Regions from separate parts of the Microbacterium lacusdiani genome, predicted to be linked through region 1. Evidence: predicted binding sites of a transcription regulator. Region 1 holds the regulator's gene; the other holds the start of a gene.
The links. Region 1 encodes HspR, which represses chaperone genes until heat shock. Its sites were predicted from a motif close to AAGTTGAGTCNNNNNGACTCAACTT; they were not measured.
Positions count from the first base shown of each region.

Region 2: the regulator HspR is predicted to act here: its motif matches at 1,949-1,973, upstream of ACYVGN_RS09340 (ATP-dependent Clp protease ATP-binding subunit).

Region 1 covers NZ_BAAGXJ010000005.1:83,930-88,343, reverse strand. Annotated here, with positions in the region: gene dnaK (molecular chaperone DnaK) at 1-440, shown strand, start outside; gene ACYVGN_RS05890 (nucleotide exchange factor GrpE) at 440-1,093, shown strand; gene ACYVGN_RS05885 (DnaJ C-terminal domain-containing protein) at 1,105-2,088, shown strand; gene ACYVGN_RS05880 (heat shock protein transcriptional repressor HspR) at 2,179-2,610, shown strand; gene glgX (glycogen debranching protein GlgX) at 2,689-4,414, shown strand, end outside.
Region 2 covers NZ_BAAGXJ010000015.1:26,533-30,946, forward strand. Annotated here, with positions in the region: gene ACYVGN_RS09340 (ATP-dependent Clp protease ATP-binding subunit) at 1-1,896, opposite strand, end outside; gene ACYVGN_RS09345 (EI24 domain-containing protein) at 2,036-2,791, shown strand; gene ACYVGN_RS09350 (HNH endonuclease signature motif containing protein) at 2,804-4,114, opposite strand; gene ACYVGN_RS09355 (histidine kinase) at 4,398-4,414, opposite strand, start outside.

The DNA.
Region 1 (4,414 bases):
CGATGACCATCACGGGTGGCTCGTCGCTGCCCAAGGAGGACATCGAGCGCATGGTCCGCGAGGCCGAGGAGCACGCTGCCGAGGACAGGAAGCGCCGCGAGGCCGCCGAGACCCGCAACCAGGCCGAGACGCTCTCGTACTCGATCGAGAAGCTGATCAAGGACAACGAGGACAAGCTCCCGGCCGACGTCAAGGAGTCGGTCCAGGCCGACGTCGACGAGCTCAAGAAGGCCCTCGCCGGCGACGACGACGAGGCCGTGAAGACCGCGTACGACAAGCTGAACCAGAGCCAGACCAAGCTCGGCGAGGCGATCTACGCGCAGGCGCAGGCCGAGCAGGCCGCGCCCGCGGGCGACGCCCCCGCCGGTGAGCAGCCCGCCGCCGACGAGGACGTCATCGACGCCGAGGTGGTCGAGGACGACGAGGACAAGAAGGCCTGATGAGCGACAAGGACCGCAAGCCCGAGAACGACGGCGACGAGGTCCGGCCCGCAGCCGAGGGGGCGGAGGCGCAGGACGCCGCCGCCCCCGAGGCGCAGGAGGAGCTGGTCTCCGAGGAGACCCCGGATGCCGGTGCCGAGCCGACCGCGGATGAGACGGCCGAGTTCGAGCTCACCGTCGACGACATCCTGAACGCCGACCAGCTGGAGGAGGCGGCCGAGCAGGAGAAGAGCGACTACGAGACGCAGCTGCTGCACGACCTGAAGCGCCTCCAGGCGGAGTACGCGAACTACCGGCGTCGCACCGAGGACCAGCGCCACGTCGAGGTCGCCCGCGCCAAGGGTGAGGCCGCCCGCGGCCTGCTGCCCGTGCTCGACGACCTCGCCCGCGCCGAGAAGCACGGCGACCTCGCGGAGGGCACGCCCTTCGCCGCGATCGCCGAGAAGGTGCGCGGCGTGGCCGAGCGCCTCGGCGTGGTCGCGTTCGGCGAGGCCGGCGAGGCGTTCGACCCGCAGCACCACGAGGCGATCTTCCAGCAGCCGACGCCCGGCGCGACCGAGACCACCGTGCTCGAGGTCGTCGAGGTCGGCTACCGCCTGGGCGACGTCGAACTGCGTCCGGCGAAGGTCGTCGTCGCGGTGCCGGCAGAGTAAGCGAGGCGCCGATGGCCAGTCAGGACTGGTTCGAGAAGGACTTCTACAAGGTCCTGGGGGTGTCGAAGGACGTCAGCGCCGCCGAGCTGAAGAAGGTCTACCGCAAGCTCGCGCGGCAGTATCACCCGGACTCCAAGCCCGGCGACACCGCCGCCGAGGCGAAGTTCAAGGAGATCAGCGAGGCGTACTCGGTGCTGTCCGACCCGGCCCAGCGCGAGGAGTACGACCAGATCCGCGCCATGGGCTCGGGCGCGCGCTTCACGGCGGGCGGCGGCTCGGCCGGCGGCTTCGACGATGTGTTCAGCATGTTCACGCAGAACCGCGGGTCGGCCGCCGACTTCGACGACATCTTCGCGATGTTCAACCAGGGCGGCGGCGGCCGGTTCGGCACGGGCGGATTCGGCCAGCCCTCGGGAGGCTTCCGCGGCTACGGCGGGCCTCACAAGGGCGCCGACGTCCGCGCGCGCACCACGATCGACTTCATCACCGCGGCCAAGGGCGAGACGATCACGCTGCAGAGCGAGGACGGCAAGCCGTTCAAGATCAAGATCCCGGCCGGCGTCGCGGACGGGCAGAAGATCCGCCTGCGCGGCAAGGGGCGCCCGTCGCCCGACGGCGGCGAGAACGGCGACATCGTCGTCGAGGTCGCGGTGCGGCCGCATCCGGTGTTCACGCGCGAGGGCCTCAACCTCCGCGTCGTGGTGCCGGTGACGTTTGCGGAGGCCGCCCTCGGGGCGACGATCGAGGTGCCGACGCTCGGCGGCGAGCCGGTCAAGCTGCGCGTCGCCCCCGGCACCCCGTCGGGGCGCGTGCTGCGCGTCAAGGGTCGGGGGATCACGACGCAGAAGGGCACCGGCGACCTGCTCGCCGAGCTCCAGGTCGTGGTGCCCTCGCACCTCGACGACGCCGCGCGCGAGGCGCTCGAGCGCTTCGTCGAGGTCGGCCCGCAGGGCAACCCGCGCGCCGAGATCATGGCCAAGGCACAGGGCTCATAGCCTGAGGAGGATGTCTCACTTCGTGCCGGAATCCGGCCCGGATTCCGGCACGAAGTGAGACACGGCGAGGACAGCGAGGAGGTGGGACGGATGAGCGACACGTACGACGTGGATGAGGACGCGCCCGTCTTCGCGATCGCCGTCGCCGCGGAGCTGGCGGGGATGCACCCCCAGACGCTGCGGCAGTACGACCGCATCGGGCTCGTCGTCCCCGGCCGCACGCGCGGCGGGTCGCGCCGGTACTCGGCGCGGAACATCCAGCAGCTGCGCGAGGTCGCCAAGCTGTCGGGCGAGGGGATGAGCCTCGCGGCTATCGCGCGCGTGCTCGACCTCGAGGACGAGGTGCGCGATCTGCGCCGCCGCGTCGCCGAGCTCGAGCACCGCCTGCGCGCCGAGATCGAGAGCCGGCCCGGGGCGCGCGTGTTCGCCGCGGGGTCGACCGGGTCGGTCGTGACGCTGCGGGCGGGGACGCGCGTGCGTCGCAGCGCCGAGCTCGTGCTGTGGCACCCGCCGCAGAACTGAGGCGCCGCGCCGGCCGGATGACGGCATCTCGCGCGCCGGTGGCGAGAGCGGTTCCACTGAGCGGGCAGAATGGGCGGAATGAGCCCTCAGACCTGGACGAGCTGGGGCCAGGCCGCTAAGGTCTGGCCCGGCCGGAACTGGCCGCTCGGCGCGACGTGGACGCCCGACTCCACGAACTTCGCGGTGTACTCGCCGAACGCCTCCAGCGTGACGCTGTGCCTGTTCGGCGATGACGGCTCGGAGCGTCAGTACGAGCTCACCGAGCATTCGCAGGGCATCTGGCACGGCGCCCTCCCGGACATCGCGCCCGGCCAGCGGTACGGCTACCGGGTCGACGGCCCGTGGGATCCCGCCAACGGCTTCCGGTTCAACCCCCACAAGCTCCTGCTCGACCCGTACGGGCTCGCGACGAGCGGCACGATCATCGCCGAGCAGCCGATCTACGGAGCGCGCGAGGACGATCCGGCCGTGCGCGACGACACGGACTCCGCCGGATACACCGGGCGCAGCGTGGTGGTGGACCCGTCGTTCGACTGGGAGGGCGACACGCCGATGAAGCGCCGCTGGCGCGACACGGTCATCTACGAGCTGCACGTCAAGGGCTTCACCAAGCTGCACGACCGGATCCCGGAGCACCTGCGCGGCACGTACGCGGGCCTCGCCGAGCCCGCCGTGGTCGAGTACCTGCGCGACCTCGGCATCACGGCGGTCGAGCTGCTGCCGGTGCAGCAGTTCTTCTCCGAGCCGGCCCTGCTCGAGCGCGGGGTCGTGAACTACTGGGGTTACAACACCCTGTGCTACTTCGCCCCCGATGCGTCGTACAGCTCGTCCGGCGACCGCGGGCAGCAGGTCGCCGAGTTCAAGCACATGGTCAAGTCGCTGCACCGGGCGGGCATCGAGGTCATCCTCGACGTGGTCTACAACCACACCGCCGAGGCCGGGCCCAACGGCCCGACGCTGTCGTTCCGGGGCTTCGACGACCGCGGCTTCTACAAGCGCGTGATCGCCGAGGACGGCGGCTTCGACGACCGGTACTGGGACGTCACCGGCTGCGGCAACACGGTGAACACCTGGAACCCGCTCGCGCTGCGCCTCATCCTGGACTCCCTGCGGTACTGGGTGACCGAGATGCACGTCGACGGCTTCCGCTTCGACCTGATGTCGGCGCTGACCCGCACGGGCTACGACGTCGACTTCCAGAACGCGCTGCTCATCGCGATCGACCAGGATCCGATCCTGCGTCACGTCAAGCTGATCGCCGAGCCGTGGGACACCTCGATGGACGGCTACCTGGTCGGCAAGATGCCGCCGCCGTGGGTCGAGTGGAACGACAAGTACCGCGACACGATCCGCGACTACTGGCGCGGGCACGCGCCCATCCGCGACGTCGCGACCCGTCTCGCCGGATCCAGCGACCTGTACGCGGACGACGGCCGTTCGGCGTACAACTCGGTGAACTTCATCACGGCCCACGACGGCTTCACGGTGCGCGACCTGGTCTCGTACGACCACAAGCACAACGAGGCCAACGGCGAGGACAACCGCGACGGGACCGACAACAACCGGTCGTGGAACCACGGCGTCGAGGGCGAGACCGACGACCCGGACATCCTGGCCCTGCGCCGCCGCCAGGCCGCGAACCTCATGGTGACGCTGTGCCTGTCCAACGGCGTGCCCATGCTCACGGCGGGCGACGAGCGCGGTCGCACGCAGGGCGGCAACAACAACGCCTACTGCCAGGACAACGAGATCTCGTGGGTCGACTGGCGGCCGGACGACGCGTGGCTCGACGTGTACGAGATCA
Region 2 (4,414 bases), on a different contig from region 1:
CTCCGTCAGCTGCCCGGCCTCGTCGTAGCCGACGTAGCCGGGAGGGGCGCCCACAAGGCGGGCGACCGTGTGACGCTCGCCGAACTCGCTCATGTCGAACCGGATGATCGCGCCCTCGTCGTCGAACAGGCTCGCCGCGAGCGCCTTGGCCAGCTCGGTCTTGCCGACGCCGGTCGGCCCCAGGAACAGGAACGAGCCGACGGGGCGCCGCGCGTCGCCCATGCCGGTGCGGCTGCGGCGCACGGCCTTCGCGACCGCGGTCACCGCGTCGTCCTGCCCGATCACGCGCCGGTGCAGCTCGTCCTCGAGCGCGGCGAGGCGCTCGCGCTCGGTCTCCGTCAGGCGCGAGGCGGGGATGCCCGTGGCGCGGCTCACGACCGCGGCGATCTCGGCCTCGTCCACGACCGCCCGCGTGCCGCCCTGGCCTGACGCCTCGTCGATCCGGTGCTGGACCTCGGCGATCTCATCGCGCAGGCGCAGCGCCTCCTCGTAGCGCTCGGCGGCCACCGCGGCGTTCTTCTCGGCCTCGAGCGTGGCGAGCTTCTCCATGAGCGCGCTCACGTCGGTCGGGGCGCCCAGACGCAGCCGAAGGCGCGCACCGGCCTGGTCGATCAGGTCGATCGCCTTGTCCGGCAGCACGCGCTCCGTGAGGTAGCGGTCGCCGAGCTCGACGGCCGCGCGCAGAGCCTCGTCGGTGTAGCTCACGCGGTGGTGCTCCTCGTACGCCGGGCGCAGGCCGCGCAGGATCTCGATCGCGTCCTCGATCGAGGGCTCCCCCACGCGCACCGGCTGGAAACGGCGCTCGAGCGCGGCGTCCTTCTCGATCGTGCGGTACTCCTTCAGCGTCGTCGCGCCGACGAGGTGCAGCTCGCCGCGCGCGAGGCGGGGCTTCAGGATGTTGCCCGCGTCCATGGCGCCCTCGCCGCCGCCCCCGGCGCCGACGACCGTGTGGATCTCATCGACGAACAGGATGATCTCGTCGCGCTGCTCGGCGACCTCCTCCATCGTCTTGGTCAGGCGCTCCTCGAAGTCGCCGCGGTAGCGCGTGCCGGCGAGCATGGCGGGGAGGTCGAGCGCGATCACGCGCTTGCCCCGCAGCTGCACGGGCACTTCGCCCGCGACGATCGCGCGCGCCAGGCCCTCCACGATCGCGGTCTTGCCGACGCCGGCCTCGCCGACGAGCACGGGGTTGTTCTTGGTGCGGCGCGACAGGATCTCGATCGTCTGCTCGATCTCGGATGCGCGGCCGATCACGGGGTCGAGGAGCCCGTCCCGGGCGCGCGCCGTGAGGTCGGTGCCGTAGGTGTCGAGCATGCCGCCCGGCTGCCGCGGCTCCGGGGTCTCCGTGCGGGTCTCGGTCTCGCCGGCCGCGATCGCCTCGCGCATCCCCTGCGTGAGGGCCTCCGCGGTGATCCCGGCCGCGGTCAGGATCTGGCCGGCCGGGGTGTCCTGCGCCAGCACGAGCGCGAAGAAGACGTGCTCGGGGTCGATGTACGTCGATCCCGACGCCCGGGCCACCTGGAACGCGTGGAACAGCGCGCGCTGCACGGCGGGCGTCACGACGGCGGCTTCGGCGTCGGCCGCCTCGCCGGCGGCCGGCAGTCGCATCTCCGCCGCAGAGGCCACCGCCGAGGGGTCGGCGCCGATGCGCGTGACGGCCGACGCGACCGTGGGGTCCTCGATCAGCACGCGCAGCACGTGGAGCGCGTCGAGCTCGTGCTGTCCGCGCTCGAGGGCGTAGCGCCCGGCGCGCTGCAGCAGCTCTTGCGTGCGCGCGCTGAGGTAGCGGGCCAGGTCGAGCGACCGCGCGGCACGGGCGCGCTCGCCCTGCAGGTAGCGGGCGAGGAACTCGTCGAAGGCGCTCGGGCCGCCCAGAGGGAACGTGTTGTCGGGCATCGCGGATCTCCTCGATGGACGTGAAGTTGCGTGATGTCGTATCAAGCCTAAGAACTTGAGCCGACTGATATCAACTTCAACCACGGTCACCCCGGGTTATTCCCGGCGCCGCTCTGCCGGCTTGGCCTAGCCTGGGCTCGTGCGCGAGTTCTGGCGGGGTGTGAAGACGCTCGTCGACGGCTTCCGATGGTGGCGCCGCAGACCCGGCGTCATGGCGGCGGGCCTCGTCCCGGCAGCGATCGTCGGGGCGCTGCTGACCGGCGCGCTCGTCGCCCTGGGATTCGCGCTTGCCGGCTTCGTCGAGCTGATCACGCCGTTCGCCGACGGCTGGGGCGAGGCGTGGGCCGGGCTCTTCCGCACGGTGATCGGGATCGCGCTGTTCGGCGGCGCGGTCGTGCTCTCGATCGCGACGTTCACCGCGCTCACCCTCGTGGTGGGCGAGTCGTTCTACGACCGGATCTGGCGCTCGGTCGAGCGGGAGATCGGCGGCGCGGTGCCCGAGACGCCATACGGCTTCCTCGCCTCGGTCGCCGACGGCCTGGGGCTGTTCGGGAAGGGCGTGCTCGCCGCACTGGGCGCGGGCGCTGTGGCCCTCGTGCCGGTCGTCGGCGGCCCCGCGGGCGCCGTCGTGGGCGCACTGCTCAACGGCCGCGTGCTGGCCGACGAACTCGCCTCTCACGGGCTCACCGCGCGGGGCCTCGACGCCTCGGCCCGCGCGCGCCTGCTGCGCGCGCACCGCGCCCGCGTGTTGGGCTTCGGGGTCGCGGTGCACGTGTGCTTCCTCGTGCCGCTCGCCGCCATCGTGGTGATGCCCGCAGCCGTCGCCGGCGCCGCGCTCCTCGCGCGCCACGTCGTCGGCGAGGCGACCACGCTCCCCTCACCGCGCCGCGCCTGATCGACACCACCTTCAGAAGGGCGGCGGGTCTGAGCCGAAGTCGGGGCGGGCGATCTCCGCTGATGCCTCGAATCGGACCACCGGGGTGGGTTTGTGCTTGACGGCCCTGCCGGTAGGGCTGATGACCTCCATCACCCCGCCCGGGCCGTGTCTGAAGTCCCAGTTCGAGTTGTGTTTCAGCACGTGGTGGGCGCGGCACAGGTTGGCGAGGTTGCGGACGTCCGTCGGACCGCCGTGGGAGTACGGGATGGTGTGGTCGTCCTCGCACCGGATCGCGGGTTGCCGGCAGCCGGGGAAGCGGCAGTGCTCGTCCCGGGCGATGAGGAAGCGGCGCTGGGCCTGGGTCGGCGTGTAGGTGTCGACGGTCTTCAGGCACCCGGTGTCCGGGTTCTGGAACAGGCGCGTCCACTTGGCGGCCTCCCCTGCGAGGCGTCGGGCCGCGTCGGCGGGAATGGGTCCGTAGCCGGCGATGAACGCGGACTCGTCGCCGACGCCGGTCAGTGACTGCCACGGGACAGTGACCTGAACGGTCGCCTTGATCTTCGTCAGGGCGTCGCCGCCGTGCTGGTCGATCAGCTCGGCGGTGGGGAGGCCGGCGAGGGTGATCTCGGCGAACACGTCCGCCCGGATCTGATCCAACGTCCGCTCGTCGCCCTCGCCCTTGGTGCGGTGGATCGTGCGGGCCATCTGGGTGGCCCGGTCGTGCATCGCGTACACCGTCACGGCGGGGCCGATGTAGGTGAACTCCCCCATCCCGTCCGGCAGCGGCGCCACCCGCACGGAGCGGTCGGCCATCGCCTCCTCGTGACGCTCCTCCAACGGCAGCGGCTCGATGTCGTCCGCGAGCTTCCGCGCCAGCGAGCCCAGCTGCCCCGCGGTGAGCTTCTCCGCTCGCGGCAGGATGATCCGCTCGAACTCCGCCCGGGCGTCCTCATCCTCCAGCCGTGACCCGGCGTCGACGATCGCTCGGACATGGGCCTCGCTGATCCGGCCCTCCTCGAACAGGGCGAACGTGGCCGGGAACCCGTCCACCAGGTCGACTGCCCACTCCATCCGGGCCCGGATCGTGCGGTCTGACGTCCGCCCGGCGACCGCGAACTCCGCGGCCATGGACCTCAGCGGGTGCTCGAACTCCGAACCCGTCCCACCCCGGCGGGTCTGGGCCTCGGCGATCGCGCGACCCTCGGCGAGGATCCACGCCTGCCGGGCCTTCGCCTGGGCGATGATCACCTGCTGCTCCAGGTAATCGTCGACGAGCTCCGACATGCGGGCACGTTCGCCCGCGGTGGAAGCCCACCGGGTCGAAGTCGCCTGTGCCGTCATGGCCCGATTCTCCTCCGGGCCACCGACATTCACCGGGCCGGAAAGCGCAGATCAGCGATTCAAACCGAATCTGTGGACAAGTCCTCGCGGGCGGCGCCCTGTGGACGAGCGGTGGGTTGGTCGGCAGGGAGGTTCGGACACGTTTCGACTCCGGCGCTGGCGCGCCTCCGCTCAACGACCACAGGGTGGGGGCGGCGCTGGCGCGCCTCCGCTCAACGACCACAGGGTGGGGGCGGCGCTGGCGCGCCTCCGCTCAACGACCGGAGGCCACGGGCCGAGCGGGTCAGCGACCGGAGGGGT